DNA from 2 places in the Streptomyces sp. NPDC051822 genome. Region 1 is predicted to be linked to the other one. Evidence: riboswitches for the same ligand, from Rfam matches in the RefSeq annotation. Region 1 holds a riboswitch; the other holds the start of a gene.

Evidence for each region. Region 1 has a riboswitch for glycine ahead of gcvT (glycine cleavage system aminomethyltransferase GcvT). Riboswitches for the same ligand answer to the same signal wherever they lie in the genome.
Region 2: linked by a shared signal. The riboswitch ahead of gcvP (aminomethyl-transferring glycine dehydrogenase) and the one ahead of gcvT (glycine cleavage system aminomethyltransferase GcvT) in region 1 are both predicted to bind glycine.

Annotation. Positions count from the first base shown of each region.
Region 1 covers NZ_JBITBZ010000002.1:757,362-766,627, reverse strand. The annotation lists gene ACIA8N_RS09285 (ABC transporter permease) at 1-131, opposite strand, end outside; gene ACIA8N_RS09280 (ABC transporter substrate-binding protein) at 246-2,009, opposite strand; gene ACIA8N_RS09275 (ABC transporter permease) at 2,116-3,144, opposite strand; gene ACIA8N_RS09270 (enhanced serine sensitivity protein SseB C-terminal domain-containing protein) at 3,506-4,297, opposite strand; gene ACIA8N_RS09265 (enhanced serine sensitivity protein SseB) at 4,371-5,111, opposite strand; gene ACIA8N_RS09260 (AAA family ATPase) at 5,236-5,898, opposite strand; glycine riboswitch at 6,050-6,149, shown strand; gene gcvT (glycine cleavage system aminomethyltransferase GcvT) at 6,323-7,438, shown strand; gene gcvH (glycine cleavage system protein GcvH) at 7,540-7,917, shown strand; gene glyA (serine hydroxymethyltransferase) at 7,950-9,218, shown strand.
Region 2 covers NZ_JBITBZ010000012.1:7,887-17,152, reverse strand. The annotation lists gene ACIA8N_RS29700 (glutamate--cysteine ligase) at 1-1,368, opposite strand, end outside; gene ACIA8N_RS29695 (hypothetical protein) at 1,852-2,442, shown strand; gene ACIA8N_RS29690 (DUF5999 family protein) at 2,775-2,981, shown strand; gene gcvP (aminomethyl-transferring glycine dehydrogenase) at 3,118-6,003, opposite strand; glycine riboswitch at 6,181-6,279, opposite strand; gene ACIA8N_RS29680 (PRC-barrel domain-containing protein) at 6,393-6,758, shown strand; gene ACIA8N_RS29675 (DNA polymerase IV) at 6,798-8,201, opposite strand; gene ACIA8N_RS29670 (MerR family transcriptional regulator) at 8,281-8,937, opposite strand; gene ACIA8N_RS29665 (bifunctional nuclease family protein) at 9,130-9,266, opposite strand, start outside.

The sequences.
Region 1 (9,266 bases):
CCGACGAACATCGCGGCAGGGTCGCTGCCGGTCATCTTGGGGATGAGGAAGAAGATGCTGAGCGTCACCAGAGTGACGACGAGCAGCATCACGACGACTGAGAAGAGCCGTCGGATTATGTATGCAAGCATGCGGTCGGCCGGTCGGCGGCCGGGGGGCCCGATCGGGTCCCCCGGCCGCCGCCCTCGGCCATCACCTGCCCTTCGGACCTGGCGGCGGGTGGTGCGCCGGTGGAGCGGGTCGGATTACTTGACGACGCCGAGCGACGCGTAGTCGTAGCGGCCGTTGTAGGCGTCCGCGGTGTAGACGTTGGTCAGCCGGGAGCTGCGCCAGATGATGTTCTTCTCGTGGGTGAAGGGCAGGTAGACCGCGGCCTCGGAGACCTTGGTGTTGATCTGCTTGTAGAGCTCGCCGGCCTTCGCCGGGTCGGTCTCCTTCAGCGCCTGGTCGAACAGGCCGTTGACGGCCTTGTCGTTCAGCTCCGAGAAGTTGTTGTTACCGCTCTGGAGGATGAAGCGGCCGTCGACCAGCGGCTGGAGGAAGCCCTGACCGGTCGGGAAGTCGGCGCCCCAGCCCATGATGATGATGCCGTAGCCCTTGTCCTTGACGACCTTCGGCGAACCGATGATGCCGGAGGTCTGGGCGCCGTCGAACTGGTCGATCTGGGCGTCGATGCCGACGGCCTTCAGCGACTGCTGGAGGGACTCGGCGGTCGCGATCTCGATCTTCTTGTTGTTGCGGACCGCGATGGTGGTCTTGAAGCCCTCCGGCTTACCGCACTTCTTCAGGGCCTCCTTCGCCTTGGCGAGGTCCGGCGTGCCGGCGAGCTTGCCGTACGGGTCGGCCTGCGGGTCGGCACCCTTGATCGCCGGCGGCAGCATGTTGGTGGCGATGTCGCCACCGGCCTGCGGGCCGCCACGCGCGGTCTGGAGGGACTTGGAGTCGGCCGCGTAGATGATGGCCTTGCGGCACTCGATGTTGGGGATGACCGTCTGCGGGAAGACCGCGTAGCGGATGAAGCCCGTCTGCGGGTTGTCGACGTTGCCCTTGTGCTGCTGGAGCGCCTTCTGGCGGGCGGCGGAGCCGATTCCCGTGGCGTTGAGGTCGAGGTCGTACTCGCCCTCCATCAGACGGTTGTCCATGTCGTCGGCGTTCGTGGTGAACGTGACGCTGATCTTGTCCGGGAGCGCCTTGCGGATGGTGTCCGTCTTCGCGTCCCACTTGTCGTTGCGGACGAGCTTCATGGACTTGTTCGGGGTGTACGACTCCCACTTGTACGGGCCCGAGGAGAAGGGCTTCAGGCCGTACTTGGCCTTGGTGTCCTTGTCCTGGCGGACCGGGGAGGCGGCGGGCATGGCCAGCATCTGCAGGAAGTCACCGTTGGCGACCGGCAGCTTGAAGATGATGGTCTTGTCGTCCGGGGTCTCGATGGCCTTCAGACCGAGCTTGTCCGCGGAGGTGTCCTTGTACGGGCCCTTGTACTCGCCCTTGGGGTCGAGGACCTGCTGCAGGTAGATCGGGCCGCCGGAGATGACGTCCTGGGCCCAGATGCGCTCGATGCCGTACTTGATGTCCTTGGAGGTGATCGGCTTGCCGTCCTCCCAGGTCACCCCGTCCTTCAGCGTGAAGGTGTAGGTGAGGCCGTCGGGCGAGACCTTGCCGGCGTCGGTGGCGAGGTCCGGGACGAGCTCGGTGGAGGCGGCGCCCGGCTCGGCCTTGTAGGTGACCAGCTGGCGGGTGTAGTACCGGGCGAAGTCCCACACGAAGCCGTAGTAGCCGCGCTGCGGGTCCCACGAGTCGGCCTCCTGCGAGCCGATGAACTTCAGCTCGCCGCCCTTCTTGTCGGAGGCGTTGGCGACCTTGTTCACGGCGGCGTTGAAGCCGGCCGCGCCGGTCTTGCCCTTGTCGCCACCGGTCTCGGTGCCGCCGCCGCAGGCGGTGGTGACGACCATCGTGGCCGCCGCGAGCAGCGCGCCTGCGGCGATTCTGCGCCTCTGAGAGCTCATCATGGGTCTCGCAACCTCCGGGTAGTGGCGGCCGATACGGCGGTCCGCCGATTTGGGGTGGGCCTCCTGTCGCCAGCGGCAGGGGCGGGTCTTGCGTGTCGGCGAACGGTCAGCGGGAGCCCTTCGGGTCGAGCGCGTCACGCACGCCGTCGCCGAAGAGGTTGAACGCCAGAACGGTGATGAAGATCGCGAGGCCCGGGATCACCATGAAGAGCGGGTCCGCCTCGTAGGTGGTGATGGCCGTCGACAGCATCTGCCCCCACGATGCGGTGGGGGGCTTCACGCCCGCGCCGAGGAAGCTGAGCGCCGCTTCGGTGAGGATGTTGGTGGGGATCATGAGGGTCGCGTAGACCGTGATCGGGGCGATCAGGTTGGGCAGCAGCTCGCGGCGCAGGATGTAGATCCGGCCGGCGCCCAGGCTCTGGGCGGCCTCGACGTACTCGCGGTTGCGCAGCGACAGGGTCTGGCCGCGGACGATACGGCCGACGTACGGCCAGCCGAAGAAGCCGATGACAACGATCAGGGCGGCGATGCGGACGCCCGAGCCGTCGAGTCCGAGGAGTTCGTTCGGCAGGACCGAGACCAGGGCGATCGTGAAGAGCAGCTGCGGGAACGCGAGCATGACGTCCATGACCCTGCTGAGGACCGCGTCGATCCAGCCGCCGAAGTAGCCCGCGACGATGCCGAGGACGGTGCCGAGGACGACGGCGAAGACCGCCGCCGCGACGGCGACGAGCAGCGAGATCCGGGTGCCGTAGACGATGCGGCTGAAGACGTCGCGGCCGTTGACGGGCTCGACGCCGAAGAGGAACTCGGAGCTGACACCGCCCCAGGAGCCGATCGGGGTGCCGAAGAGGGGGTCGATCTGGTCCTCGTGGAACTCGTCCGGCGGGTGGCCGAGGAGGCCGACGATGACCGGGGCGAAGAGCGCGACCAGGACGAGGAAGAGAACGACGAAGGCGCCCGCGAGGGCCAGTTTGTCGCGCTTGAGGCGGGTCCAGGCGATCTTCCAGGGCGAGCGGCCCTCGATCGCCTTGGCGGAGCCGCCGGACTTGTCCGGTGTGCCGGGTGCGTCGGGCGCGGCGACGACGGTGGCGGTCGACTCGCCCGCACTCGTCTCGTGCAGTGGTGCCGTCATCGTGGTGAGGACCCCTCTCGGCCGCCGGTAGCCGGCCCTTGCCCGCCGCGGGTAGCGGCTCGGTGGAACAACCTGCTGGGCACCTGCTCGAAAGGAGCCGAACGCCCGGTGTTCCGGGGAGTCTTCAATGCGTTCACGATCACCCGCCAGCCCTGACGGGGAATGTTTGCTCAAACGTGATGCGGTGCTGCGACTTCCGTTATCCGGACGTCGCGATCACGTGAGCGGACCATCTCGGGGCCTCTTCCCCCCAATCGGACATGTCGCTCAAGCAGGCGTTCGCCGTGATGAATTGGGGTGAACGACGGCCTCCGGAGCGAACTCCGGAGGCCGGTGGGACACGATGGAGAAGGGAGGCGTCTCAGTATCCGGACGGTGCCGGTGGCGGGTAGCCGTACCCGGGGGCGGGCGCCGAGCCGCGCCCGGCGTGCGCCTCGCGGTCGTAGAAGGGCCGCCCGTTCGCCCTCAGCCAGAGGGCCACCGGGTCGTACGCGTCGGAGAGCGCGACCGTCGAGACGGGCAGTCCCTCGGGTACGGCGCCGATCGACTGGCGCATCATCGCGCGGACCGTGTCCACGGCCGCCGCGGAGCTGTCGTACAGATCGAGACCGATGGCGAGGTACGGGGAGCCCAGCGCGGGCTGCACCCAGCCGCGGCGCAGCGCCCGGACGGCCGGGGTGCGGTGCGCGTTCTGCGTGAGCAGGGCGTAGAACTGCGGCATCTCCAGGGCGGGCTCGGTGACCCGCAGCGGCCCTGCGGGCATCCGGTCGAGGCCGGTGGCGATCCGGCGCAGATCGGCCCAGGGGACGCCGACGCCGCCGCCGGGGGCGTGCGGATTCAGCCATACGCCCCAGCGGTCGGGGTAGAGGGCGCGCGCGATCTCGCGGCCGGTGACGAGCTCGTGGGCGCGGTTCCAGCCGGAGGCGGCGAGCTCCTGGGCGGAGGTGACGCAGGGCGCGTAGCCGAAGCCGTCGACCTCCATGTTCCCGTACTGGGCCTCGGGCGAGCCGGGAGAGCCCTGCCAGAGCAGCATCCAGAGTTCGCCGTCGGCGAGGGCGTGCAGCAGCTGCTCGTACGCGTCGTAGCGTCCGGGTGCCACCTGGCGCAGCATGTGCTCGACCCTCCCGGCCGCAGCCGTGCCTGACGCGCTCACCCTGGTCCCGCCCCTCTTCCGTCCACCACGTTCGTCCCGCTACCGATGCAGTTCAGCTTAGACAGGCCCTCTGTCACACGGCGGCGCGCTGGTAGAAGGGGCGCACCCGCTCCAGCATCCAGTCGCCGACCGGGTCCTGCGCCATGTCGAGCAGGATGAGGTTGACCGGCCAGGCGACCTCGACGCGGCCGAGGGCGCGGCCGAGGGCGTCCAGGGGCGCGTTGCGGTCGACGCCGTCCCAGCCGGCGAGCTGGACGCCGATGAAGAGGGCGGGTTCGGTGCCCTCGACGCTGGCGAGGGCCCGGCGGGCGGTGGTCACCACGCCGGTCGCCTCGAACTCGGCGGAGGCGGCGGCGAGGAAGTCGACCGGGTCGTCCTGCCAGTCGGGCTCGAAGAGGCGGACGCGACCGCCGCTGGCGGGGCCGTCGAGCGGGGTGCGGCCCACCCGGCACAGCTCGGCGACGGCGGGCGGGGGCAGCGGGACGCCGACGGTGCCGCCGGGGTTCACCGCGATGCCGAGCTGCGGGGGCAGGCCGCGCGCGAAGTCACGGGCGGGGGCGACGGTGAAGGACATGTGGCTGCCGACGCAGGCGAGGAACTGCTGCTCGGAGCTGAAGACGGGCACGTAGGCCGCGCCCTCGATCTCCATGGTGGGCAGGTCGAGGTCGGGGCTGTCGGGCCCGCCGCCGTTGGGCAGGGGCACCCAGATCGGGCTGCGCCCGAGCACCTCGACCAGCCGGCCGCCGGCCGCGGGGTTGCCGAGTGAGGCGACAAGGACCTCTTCGAGCTCGTTGCCCGGCCACGTCACGTCCACGGTCGCGTTTCTCCTTCTCGCACGGCCTGCCGCACCGGCCGCCCCGGGCAGCACCCTAACGCCGCCCCGGGGGCGGCGTGGCCAAAAGGGTACGGAACCGGGAGGGTGCGGAAGCCGGCGCCCGTCAGGCGGCCGCCCGGAAGCCGATTCTCCGCAGGGTGTCCGCCGCGTCCCGGTCGAGCAGGGTGGCGGAGGCGCAGCCGTGCGGAAGGCGGCCGGACTCGGCGGCGCCGACGAGCCGTGCGACGGCCCGCCGGTGCCGGGCGAAGGCGTAGGCGGAGACGCCGCGGCCGCGGGCGCGCTGGCCCTCGCGGGCGGTGTCCGGACTGACGTCGAGGAGGACCAGATGCAGGGCACGGCCGCGGCGCCGGGCCTCGCGGGCGAGCCAGCCGCGCACCCAGGACTGGGTGCCGCAGTCGTGCACGACCACGCCGGCGCCGGAGCGCAGGGCGCGGCGCAGGCCCGCGTAGTGCGCGAGCCGGACCAGGGGGCGGTAGAGCGCGTACGGCAGGAGGCGGGGCATCCGGGCCTCCCACCGCTCGCGGGCGTCCTGGGAGTCGATGCCGGTGCCCTCGGCGGCGCGCTTCATGAGGGTCGACTTGCCGCTTCCGGGCAGGCCGGAGATCACCACGAGGTCGCCGGCCGCGAAGGTGAGGGCGCGGGGGCCGCGGCCGCCGCGCTCGCGGAGGTCGCGCAGGAGTCTGCCGCGCCGGCGGGTCCTCGCGCGGGCTCGCTGGGACGGTATGCCGGTACTCGGCGCGTACGCGCCGGTGTGCTGGATCCTCATCGCTTCTCCCCCTGCCGGGCCTTGGGAGACCCTTGCCCACAAAGTGTAAAGAAACGGTAATGAGACACAAGCGATGTGCCCCGCGTGGCTCGCGTGCAATGATGTCCGCGCCAGGCGCGCACAGTCGCCACACAATCGCATACCGGCCGCTCGAATCCGCGCGGGAGAGTTCCGGACCGCCCAGCGCGTCCGGACGCCGAAGGAGCAAGACCCTCCCTTGAATCTCTCAGGCCCCGTACCGCGCGGATGAGGCAGATCTGAAAAGCGGGACACCCTGTTGTGTCCCCACCCAAGGTGCAAGCCGATCTCTCGTGTGACGAGATGCTCTCGGTGAACCTCTCAGGTTCCATGACAGATGGGGAGGACGTCCTCGCCCGTCATGTGTTTCGTCACCGAACCGCCCTTGGGATCCGGGAGCCACCCCATGAGCACTGCCCCCCGTCTGACCGCCCTCGATGCGCTGCATCGTTCGCTGGGCGCGACCATGACCGACTTCGCGGGCTGGGACATGCCGCTCCGCTACGCCAGCGAGCGCGACGAGCACGTCGCCGTCCGCACCAAGGCGGGTCTCTTCGACCTGTCCCACATGGGCGAGATCACGGTGACGGGCCCGCAGGCCGTCGACCTGCTCGACTTCGCGCTCGTCGGCAACATCTCCACGGTGGGCAACGGCCGCGCCCGCTACACGATGATCTGCCAGGAGGACGGCGGCATCCTCGACGACCTGATCGTCTACCGCCTCGGCGAGACGGAGTACATGGTCGTCGCCAACGCCTCCAACGCGCAGATCGTCCTGGACGCCCTCGTGGCCCGCTCCGGCGGCTTCGACGCCGAGGTCCGCGACGACCGTGACGCGTACGCCCTGATCGCCGTCCAGGGCCCCGAGTCCCCCGGCATCCTGAAGTCGATCACCGACGCCGACCTGGACGGGCTCAAGTACTACGCGGGACTGCCCGGCACGGTCGCGGGCGTGCCCGCGCTGATCGCCCGTACCGGCTACACCGGCGAGGACGGCTTCGAGCTGTTCCTGAAGCCCGAGCACGCCGAGGGCGTGTGGAAGGCGCTCACCGAGGCGGGCGAGGGCGTCGGCCTGATCCCCTGCGGCCTGTCCTGCCGCGACACGCTCCGCCTGGAGGCGGGCATGCCGCTGTACGGCCACGAGCTGACCACCGCGCTCACCCCCTTCGACGCCGGCCTCGGCCGGGTCGTGAAGTTCGAGAAGCCGGGCGACTTCGTCGGCCGCAAGGCCCTGGAGGCCGCCGCCGAGCGTGCCGAGACCGCCCCGCCGCGCAAGCTCGTCGGCCTGGTCGCCGAGGGCCGCCGCGTCCCGCGCGCCGGCTTCTCCGTCGTCAAGGACGGCGTGGTGATCGGCGAGGTGACCTCCGGTGCCCCGTCCCCGACCCTCGGAAAGCCGATCGCCATCGCGTACGTGGACGCGGCGCACGCCGCGCCCGGCACCGAGGGTGTAGGGGTGGACATCCGCGGTACGCACGAGCCGTACGAGGTCGTGGCGCTGCCGTTCTACAAGCGCCGGAAGTAGACGTCCGGCAAGCGCCGGAAGTGACGCAGTCGTCTCATCCCGGGTCTCACCCCGCGAGACCCACGTTCACCAGCACTCCCCCGATCCAGGAGAATCAGGTCATGAGCAACCCCCAGCAGCTGCGGTACACCAAGGAGCACGAGTGGCTGTCGACCGCCGAGGACGGCGTCGCGACGGTCGGCATCACGGAGTTCGCGGCCAACGCGCTCGGTGACGTCGTCTACGCCCAGCTCCCCGCCGTCGGCGACACCGTCACCGCGGGTGAGACCTGCGGCGAGCTGGAGTCGACGAAGTCCGTGAGCGACCTGTACTCCCCCGTCACGGGCGAGGTCGTCGCCTCCAACCAGGACGTGGTGGACGACCCGTCCCTGGTGAACTCGGCTCCGTTCGAGGGTGGCTGGCTGTTCAAGGTGCGCGTCACGGGTGAGCCGGAAGAGCTGCTCTCCGCCGACGAGTACACCGCGTTCGCCGGGAACTGAGACCGGGCCCGAGACCCCTTAGGGATCGATTCATGTCGCTTCTGAACACCCCTCTCCACGAGCTGGACCCGGACGTCGCCGCCGCCGTCGACGCCGAGCTCCGCCGTCAGCAGTCCACCCTCGAGATGATCGCCTCGGAGAACTTCGCTCCGGTCGCCGTCATGGAGGCGCAGGGCTCCGTCCTCACCAACAAGTACGCCGAGGGCTACCCGGGCCGCCGCTACTACGGCGGCTGCGAGCACGTCGACGTGGCCGAGCAGATCGCCATCGACCGGGTCAAGGACCTGTTCGGCGCCGAGTACGCCAACGTCCAGCCGCACTCCGGCGCCTCCGCGAACCAGGCCGCCCTCTTCGCGATCGCCCAGCCCGGCGACACGATCCTGGGTCTGGACCTGGCGCACGGCGGTCACCTCACCCACGGCATGCGCCTGAACTTCTCGGGCAAGCAGTTCAACGTGGTCGCGTACCACGTGGACGAGGCCGGTCTGGTCGACATGGCCGAGGTCGAGCGCCTCGCCAAGGAGCACCGCCCGAAGGTGATCATCGCGGGCTGGTCCGCCTACCCGCGTCAGCTGGACTTCGCCGAGTTCCGCCGGATCGCCGACGAGGTCGAGGCCAAGCTGTGGGTCGACATGGCCCACTTCGCCGGCCTGGTCGCCGCCGGTCTGCACCCGAACCCGGTCCCGTACGCGGACGTGGTGACCTCCACCACGCACAAGACGCTCGGCGGCCCCCGCGGCGGCATCATCCTGGCGAAGAAGGAGTTCGCCAAGAAGCTGAACTCCTCGGTCTTCCCCGGTTTCCAGGGCGGCCCGCTGGAGCACGTGATCGCGGCCAAGGCCGTCTCCTTCAAGGTCGCGGCCTCGGAGGAGTTCAAGGAGCGCCAGCAGCGCACCCTGGACGGCGCCCGCATCATCGCCGAGCGCCTGGTCCAGGACGACGTCACCGCCCACGGTGTCTCCGTCCTGTCCGGCGGCACGGACGTCCACCTGCTCCTCGTCGACCTGCGCGACAGCGAGCTGGACGGCCAGCAGGCCGAGGACCGTCTCCACGAGGTCGGCATCACGGTCAACCGGAACGCCGTTCCGAACGACCCGCGCCCGCCGATGGTCACCTCGGGTCTGCGCATCGGTACGCCGGCGCTCGCCACCCGCGGTTTCCAGGCCGAGGACTTCACCGAGGTCGGCGACATCATCGCGGAGACCCTGAAGCCCGGCTTCGACGCCGACAAGGCCGCGTCGCTGAAGGCCCGGGTGACGGCCCTCGCCGACAAGCACCCGCTGTACCCCGGCCTGAAGTAGTTTCGTACGATTTAGTTCCGGTTTAGTTCGTACGACACGTCCGGGGCA
Region 2 (9,266 bases), on a different contig from region 1:
CTGCCAGGAGGCACCGTTCACCCGCCGCAGACAGCGCTGTTCGATCACCCCGAGGTAGAAGTCCCGGTCGGCGGGCTCGATGTGCCAGGCGTCGAGCCCGGCCGCGGCGAGCGGCAGCAGCTCGTCGAGGACCAGCCGGACCGCGGGGACCGTCGCGATGCCGCCGGTGCGGCCCGAGCGGGGCCAGCGCAGCTCCGCCTCGATGCCGTGCCGGCAGGCGGTGTCGAAGTTGGCCTCGGCGTCCTCGAAGGTCATCCGTTTCCAGATCGGCCTGGGGTCGTCGGCGAGCGAGCGCACGAGCCCGTAGTAGAAGGCCGCGTTGGCGATGACGTCGGTGACGGTCGGCCCGGCCGGCAGCACCCGGTTCTCGACGCGCAGGTGCGGGACGCCGTCGACCCAGCCGTACACGGGCCGGTTCCAGCGGTAGACCGTGCCGTTGTGCAGGACGAGTTCCTGGAGGCGCGGCACCCCGCCCTCGTCGAGGACGAGCAGCGGGTCCTCCTCGTCGCAGATGGGCAGCAGCGCGGGGAAGTAGCGGAGGTTCTCCTCGAAGAGGTCGTACACCGAGTCGACCCACCGCTCCCCGAACCAGGTGCGCGGCCGGACGCCCTGGGACTGCAGCTCGGGCGGGCGGGTGTCGGTGGCCTGCTGGAAGAGCGGCGGCCTCGACTCCCGCCACAGTTCGTGGCCGAAGACGAAGGGCGCGTTGGCGCCGAGCGCGATCTGGACGCCCGCCACCGCCTGCGAGGCGTTCCACACGGCGGCGAAGCGCGCGGGCGTGACCTGGAGATGAAGCTGGACCGACGTGCAGGCCGCCTCGGGCACGATCGAGTCCGAGGTGCACAGGAGGCGTTCGACGCCGTGGATGTCGAGGGTGATGTCCTCGCCCCGCGCGGCGATGATCTGGTCGTTGAGCAGCGTGTAGCGGTCGACGGCCGACAGGTTCTCGAAGACCAGATCGTCCTGGGTGAGCGTCGGCAGTATGCCGATCATGACGACGCCCGCGTCGAGTTCCGCGGCCTTGCGGTCGGCATATCCGATCCCGGTGCCGATCTCCTCCGCGAGCCGGTCGAATACCCGCCCGCCAAGCTGGTGCGGCTCGATGTTCACTTCGAGATTGAACATTCCGAGTTCCGTCTGGAAATCGGGGCTGGCGATCTTTTCGAGCACCGGCCCGTTGAGCATGCGAGGCAGTCCGTCGGGGCCTGCGAGATTGAGTTCGATCTCCACGCCCATGAGATTGCGCGGACGGTCGAACCGCTTCTCCGCCAGGAGTCTCGCGAGCCCCGCCAGACACTGCTGGAGCTTTCTCCGGTACTGCTGCCGGTCGGACGGGCCGAACCCGTCGGCCGCGACCTTCTCCCCCATCGAAGCGTCCCTCCGCGAGTGGGCAGCCGTCATGACGGCCGCGCGTCACGGACGATGATGCCCACCCCGCTGATCCACAACGCCTGCGGAAGAGGGCTGTCGGAGGATAGGCTTGATGCGGTACCCCACCGGCACACCCCGAAGGCAAGGACAATCGACATATACCAATGTCCTATTGCCCGGGAAACCTGGGTCGGAATTCAGCCGTCCGACTGCACGAGGAATACGCAGGTGGGAACGGTGCGACCCGTACGATTCCGCTTCTACGCCCCGTGCTTTACGGCTCGATGACGCCTTGCCAGGAATATCGGCGACGTCTAGCGGAAACACTGTGTGAACACGTGTCGTATAAACTCCGCGGACGAGGCAGAGTGTTGGCGCCCGGCCACGGCCCCTTACGGCCCCACCTCCGGCCCCGCCGCCGACAGCGCCGTCGTACCTGCCCACGCGTCACCGTGTCTCCTGAGCGAGAGGCGACCCACCATGCTCCGAACCTCCCCGGCCCCCGCGCCGGCCCTCCGCAGTGTCCTCGCGGCCCTCGGCTCGCCGACCGCCGTCCGCGAGGCGCGAACGCCCGCCCTGCGGGCAGCGCAGGGACCACTGAGCCCCGAACTCCCCCTGCCCGTCCACGTCCTGGGCGTCGCCGCGACACCGGGGCACGTGCCCGGCACCCGGCTCACCGGCTGGCGTTTCCTGATCAGGAGCGGAGGCCGCGCCATCGCCGCCGCGGACACCATGCTCACCCCCGACGGCTGGTCCTTCTCGCACTTCTTCGAGGGGCCGTACGTCGTCGCCACCGAGCGGGCGCTGCTCCAGGCGGAGGCGCTGCCCGCCGCGTACCAGCCGAGGCTGCTCTCGGTGCCCGAGCTGTACATGCAGACCCTCTGGCTGCACGCCGACCCCGGGGACGACGGCGCGTCGACCACCCCGGGCGCGGCCGACCTGATGGTGCCGCTCGCCCCCGCGCCGCCGGGGATCGCGGCCCACCACACGTACCAGGCCGCCGATCTCCTGCCCGTCCTCCGGATGCGTCTCGCGCCGCCGCCCCTCCTGGGCTCGGCGGCGCCCGCCTGATCCACCCCCCGCGCACCACCGCCCCGTGACCCGTCCGGGTCACGGGGCGCACCGCTGTCCGAGGCCACCGCGTCGAACGCCTCGTCCGAACACCCCTCCCGGACGGACTAGCCCGCTGGGACCACCCCGAACCACCCGAAGGGACGGTGCAGTTGACCTGAACCGCCCCTGCGGGTGATGCGTCTTCCCAGGAAAGGACGAGCTGCCGCGAAATACCTGCGGAAGACCGTCCATGGGGCAAGACTGGGACCGGACCGAACCGACCTACGGGGGCGGCGATGAGCGCGAAGAGCCGCAGGACATCCACTACGACGCAGCGAGAGAACCCACCCATGTGCCAGCACCAGCCCGCCTGTCCTACCGCCGACTCCGCCGACCGTGAGGCGGCCCGACTGACGGCACACCACCCGGAGCAGGGCTGGAGCCTGCTGTGCAACGGCGTCCTGCTCTTCGAGGACACCGGTGAGCTGCTGCCGGACGGGCAGATCATCGCCCCGCACCGGCCGCTGACGGCGGGGCAGGTGGCGACCGCCGCCTGAAGGCGCGGGGCCGCCGCCGTACGAGGGACCCCCAGACGCCCGAGGGACACCCTGAGACGCCGAGGGCCGGCCCGGAGAAGATCTCCGGACCGGCCCTCGCCTCATGCCTGAAGGCGACCCGCGGTCACCGTCGTGCTCAGTGGTCGTACTCGTCCATCGGCGGGCAGGAGCAGACGAGGTTCCGGTCACCGAAGGCACCGTCGATCCGGCGCACCGGCGGCCAGTACTTGTCGGCGGCCGAGACCCCGGCCGGGAAGACCGCCTCGTCGCGGGTGTACGCGTGGTTCCACTCGCCGCCCAGCGCGGCCGCGGTGTGCGGGGCGTTGTGCAGCGGGTTGTCGTCGGCGGGCCACTGGCCGGAGGCGACCTTCTCGATCTCGGCCCGGATCGCGATCATCGTGTCGCAGAAACGGTCCAGCTCGGTCAGGTCCTCGGACTCGGTCGGCTCGATCATCAGCGTGCCGGCCACCGGGAACGACATCGTCGGCGCGTGGAAGCCGTAGTCGATGAGGCGCTTCGCGATGTCGTCGACCGTGACGCCCGTCGCCTTGGACAGCGGACGCAGGTCCACGATGCACTCGTGCGCGACCAGACCGGCCGGGCCGGTGTAGAGCACCGGGAAGTGCGGCTCAAGGCGCTTGGCGATGTAGTTCGCCGCGAGCACGGCGACCTGGGTGGCGCGCTTGAGGCCCTCTCCGCCCATCAGACGCACGTACGACCACGAGATCGGCAGGATGCCGGCGCTGCCCCACGGGGCGGCCGAGATCGGGCCGACACCGGTCTCCGGGCCCGCGGCGGGCTGGAGCGGGTGGTTCGGGAGGTACGGGGCGAGGTGGGCGCGGACGCCGACCGGACCGACGCCGGGGCCGCCGCCGCCGTGCGGGATGCAGAAGGTCTTGTGCAGGTTCAGGTGCGAGACGTCGCCGCCGAAGTGGCCCGGCTTGGCCAGACCGACCAGCGCGTTGAGGTTGGCGCCGTCGACGTACACCTGGCCGCCGGCGTCGTGCACCTCGGCGCAGATGTCGGCGACGTGCTCCTCGAAGACGCCGTGCGTCGACGGGTAGGTGATCATCAGCACGGACAGCTCGTCGCGGTACTGCTCGATCTTGGCGCGCAGGTCCGCCACGTCGACCTCGCCGTCCTCGGCGGTCTTGACGACGACGACCTTCATGCCGGCCATCACCGCGGAGGCGGCGTTGGTGCCGTGCGCGGAGGACGGGATGAGGCAGACCGTGCGCTGGAGGTCACCGTTGGCGCGGTGGTAGGCGCGGACGGCGAGCAGACCGGCCAGCTCGCCCTGCGAACCGGCGTTGGGCTGGATCGACACCTTGTCGTAGCCGGTGACCTCGGAGAGGCGCTCCTCCAGCTCGGTGATGAGCGTGAGGTAGCCCTGGGCCTGGTCGACCGGGGCGAAGGGGTGCATCTGACCGAACTCGGGCCAGGTCACCGCCTCCATCTCGGTCGTCGCGTTCAGCTTCATCGTGCAGGAGCCGAGCGGGATCATGCCGCGGTCGAGCGCGTAGTCGCGGTCGGCGAGCTTGCGCAGGTAGCGCAGCATCGAGGTCTCGGAGCGGTGCGCGTGGAAGACCGGGTGGGTCATGTACGCGTCCGAGCGCAGCAGTCCGGCGGGCAGCACGTCCTCGGTGGCGGCGTCGAGCGCCTCCACGTCGGCGGTGACGCCGAAGGCGCCCCACACGGCGGCGAGCTGGGCGCGCCCGGTGGTCTCGTCGCACGACATGGACACGTGGTCGGCGTCGACGCGGTAGAGGTTGACACCGGCCTCACGGGCCGCGGCCACGACGGCGTCGGCCTTGCCGGGCACACGGGCGGTGAGGGTGTCGAAGAAGGCGCCCTGGGTGAGCTCCACGCCCCCGGCCGTCAGGCCCGCGGCGAGGATCGCGGCGTACCGGTGGGTGCGGCGCGCGATGCCCTTGAGGCCCTCGGGGCCGTGGTAGACCGCGTACATGCCGGCCATGACGGCGAGCAGCACCTGCGCCGTACAGATGTTGCTGGTGGCCTTCTCGCGGCGGATGTGCTGCTCGCGGGTCTGGAGGGCGAGGCGGTACGCGCGGTTGCCGTCGGCGTCGACGGAGACGCCGACCAGTCGGCCGGGCAGGGAGCGGGCGTGCTTGTCCTGGACGGCCATGTAGCCGGCGTGGGGACCGCCGAAGCCCATCGGGACGCCGAAGCGCTGGGTGGTGCCGACGGCGATGTCCGCGCCCAGCTCGCCGGGCGAGGTGAGCAGGGTGAGCGCGAGCAGGTCGGCGGCGACGGTGACGATGGCGCCGAGCTCGTGGGCGGCGTCGACCAGCGGCTTGATGTCGCGGACGGCGCCGGAGGCACCCGGGTACTGGACGAGCACGCCGAAGACACCCCGCTCGGCGACCTCGGCGGGGATGCCGTCGCTCAGGTCGGCGACGACGACCTCGACACCGGTCGGCTCGGCACGGGTCTCGATGACGGCGATCGTCTGCGGCAGGGCGTCGGCGTCGACGAGGAAGACACCGTTCTTGACCTTGCCGACCCGGCGGGACAGCGCCATGGCCTCGGCGGCGGCGGTGCCCTCGTCGAGCAGGGAGGCGCCGGAGGTCGGCAGCCCGGTGAGGTCGGCGACGACGGTCTGGAAGTTCAGCAGGGCCTCGAGGCGCCCCTGCGAGATCTCCGGCTGGTACGGCGTGTACGCGGTGTACCAGGCCGGGTTCTCCATGACGTTGCGGAGAATGACGGGCGGGGTGAACGTCCCGTAGTAGCCGAGGCCGATCATGGGCGCGAGGACCTGGTTGCGGTCGGCGAGCGTACGCAGCTCGGCGAGGACCTCGGCCTCCGTGCGCGCGGCCGGGAGGTCCAGCGCCTCGGTGTTCTTGATGACGTCCGGCACCGCGGCGGCCGTGAGCTCGTCGAGCGAGCCGTAGCCGACCTGGGCGAGCATCTTGGCGCGCGCCTCGGCGTCGGGCCCGATGTGCCGCTGCTCGAACGGGATGCCCTGTTCGAGCTCGGAGAGCGGAATACGGTTGGCGGTCATGTACGGAGGCCTCCTGGTCATCACGACCTGCGAGGGGCACCACGGCGCGGGTACCCGGACGGCCTCCCCCTCTGTCATCTCAACCTGAGAGTTTCACCGGCACGCCTCGCGGCACGCCGGCTTTCACCGTCGGTGAGAGCGCATGCCGTCGGACACCGCTCTGCTTTCCAGAGTGACCTCGTCCGTGCGGTACAGGGGCCTGAGAGATTCCGGGGAGGATTTGCTCCTTCGGCGTCCACCGGAAGGTTTCTCCGGGGACTCTCCCGCACAGGGTCGACAGCCACAGCCAGCCTACCAGCGAGGTTGCGGCTCCCATCGCTCAAGTGGCCGACATCCCAGATGTGCACTTTCGTAGGGGTGTAGAGCAGTTGCGACCAGTTGGAGGGACCGTGCAGACCGATATCGATCCGCGCAGCCTGATCGGCCGCAAGGCGTTCGACCGTAACGGACACAAGATCGGAACCGTGGACGAGGTGTACCTGGACGACGCGACCGGCATCCCGGAGTGGGCGGCGGTCCGCACCGGCCTCTTCAGCCGGGACGCCTTCGTCCCCCTGGACCCGAGCGAGCTGCTCGCCGACGGACTCCACATCCCGTACGAACGGGCGCTCATCAAGGACGCCCCCGACTTCGGCGTGGGCCGCCACCTCTCCCCCGAACAGGAACTCCAGCTCTACCGGCACTACGACCTGACCCTGCCCCCACCCCCCTCGGACACCCCGGACACGGACTTCGGCCGCCTGGCGGGCCAGTAGGACCCGTGCCACCACGAGCCCGGCCCCCTGGGGCCGGGCTCACCCCGTTCCGGCCACCCCGACGCCTCCGGCGCCGACCCCCCTGTCCACCAGCGGCAGGGCCTCCCCCGGCACCAGGTCCGGATCGTCCACCGCGAACGTCCGCACCCGCCCCGGCTCCGACCGCGGCTCCTCAAACCGCACCGTGACCCGCCCGACCCCGCTGCCCTGCACCCACCCCGCCCCGTACACGGCGTGCCGTACGTCGTTCCCCGGCGCCCAGTGCCGTTCCTGGGCCTCCTCGACCTCTGCCTCGGCCTCGGGCGCGACGGAGGCCTCGGCCACGGCCACGTCCCCCGCACCGCCGGCCTGGCCCTCCGCCTCCGCCCTGGCCTCCGCCTGCGCGAACAGGTCCTCCTGCGTGTAGTCCGCGAGCCCGCTCACCCCGACCCCGAGCAACCGCACGCCGCCCGTCGTGTCCACCGCCTCCAGGAGCCGCCCCGCCGCCTCCCGCACCACGACCACGTCGTCCGTCGGGCCCCGCAGCGTCTCGGACCGGGTCAGGGTCGAGAAGTCGTACCGCCGCACCTTCAGGACGATGGTCCGCCCCGAGTGCCCCGAGGCCCGCAGCCGTCCCACGCACCGCTCCGCGAGCCGCTCCACCTCGGTCCTGATCCGCACGCGGTCGTGCAGGTCCACGTCGAAGGTGTCCTCGACGGACACCGACTTGGCGTCCCGCTCGGCCACCACGGGCCGATCGTCGTACCCCTGGGCCATCCGGTACAGCGAGGCCCCGTGCGACCGTCCGAGGAGCCGTACGAGCTCGTCCTCGCCCGCTTCGGCGAGGTCGGCGACGGTGGTCATGCCGGCCCGCCGCAGATGCTCGCCGGTCGCCGGGCCGACACCCGGCAGGATCCGCACCGACCGCGGCCCGAGGAGCTCCCGCTCGGTTCCCGGTTCGATGAGGACGAGCCCGTCGGGTTTGGCCTCCTCGGAGGCGATCTTCGCGATCATCTTGGACCCGGCGAGCCCGACGGACCCGGTCAGTCCGGTCGCCGCCAGGATGTCGACGCGCAGCCGCTCCCCGGCGGCCCGGGCGGTGGCGCTGTCGTCGGCCACCTCCCCCGCCTCCAGGTCCACGAACGCCTCGTCGAGGCTGAGCGGCTCCACGAGCGGGGAGAGCCGTCCCAGCAGCTCCATGACCTGCTCGCTGATCGACCGGTAGAAGGAGAAGCGCGGGACGAGGTAGGCCGCGTTGGGCGCGAGCCGCCGCGCCTGCCCCATCGGCATGGCCGAGTGCACCCCGAACCTGCGCGCCTCGTACGAGGCGGTCGCCACCACGCCCCTCGGGCCGAGACCGCCGACGATCACGGGTTTTCCGCGCAGGCTGGGCTTCGCCGCCTGCTCGGCGGCGGCGAAGAACGCATCCATGTCGAGATGCAGGATCGTCGGCGCGGCTCTCACGTCTCCGATGCTGCCCTACGCCACTGACAACGGCGCCGACCACCGCGCGAAAGGACGGGCCCGAGGAGCGAGAGGCTCCTCAGACCGCCTTGTCCCGCCGCCGCCTGGCCAGCTCGTCCCCGGGGTTGTGCCCCACGAGCGTCTCGCCCGTGTCGACCCGCTCCCCGTGCAGCTGCGAGAGCGCCGCCTCGACATCCCGCCAGACCACGCCGACGGCGATGCCGAAGACGCCCTGGCCGCCCTGGAGCAGATCGACGACCTCGTCCGGCGAGGAGCACTCGTACACCGTGGCCCCGTCGCTCATGAGCGTCATCCGCTCCAGATCCCGGAAGCCCCGCGCGCGCAGATGCTGCACAGCGGCCCGGATGTTCTGCAGGGCCACGCCGGTGTCGAGGAAGCGCTTGACGATCTTCAGCACGACGACGTCGCGGAAGCTGTACAGGCGCTGCGTCCCCGACCCGTAGGCGGGCCGCACGCTCGGCTCCACGAGCCCCGTACGTGCCCAGTAGTCCAACTGGCGATAGGTGATCCCCGCCGCCGCACAGGCCGTCGGGCCCCGGTAGCCGACCACCTCGCCCGCCGCGCCCGGGCCCTCACCCGGATCTGCGCCGCTCACTCCGGTGCCCGCACCGGAGTCCGTACCGAAGTCGCCCACACTGCCGTGAAGCGGATACGGACCGCTCTCTCCGGACGCGCGTCCGAGCGAGCTCCCTGCCGTACCGTCCGCGCTGCTCATCACGCCGACCCTCCGTCCTTGACCTGCCCACACGAAGGTAGGCAGTCACTCGGGGTGCGTCAACGATCGCCACACTCGGCACGCCGAGTGATAATCACCCTGAGAGTGGTTTCCCGTATCTCTCTCCGGGGAAAGGCTACTCGAATGCTCTGACGGCACCCCGCGAACGGCGCGCGGCCGCGTCGCTCCGCGTCACTGACTGTTGGTCCCGAAATCCTCCGGTGAGATCTGGTCGAGGAACTCGCGGAACTTCTCCACCTCGTCCTCCTGCTCGTCCGGAATCGCGATACCGGCGTCGTCCAGCACACCGTCACTGCCGAAGATCGGCG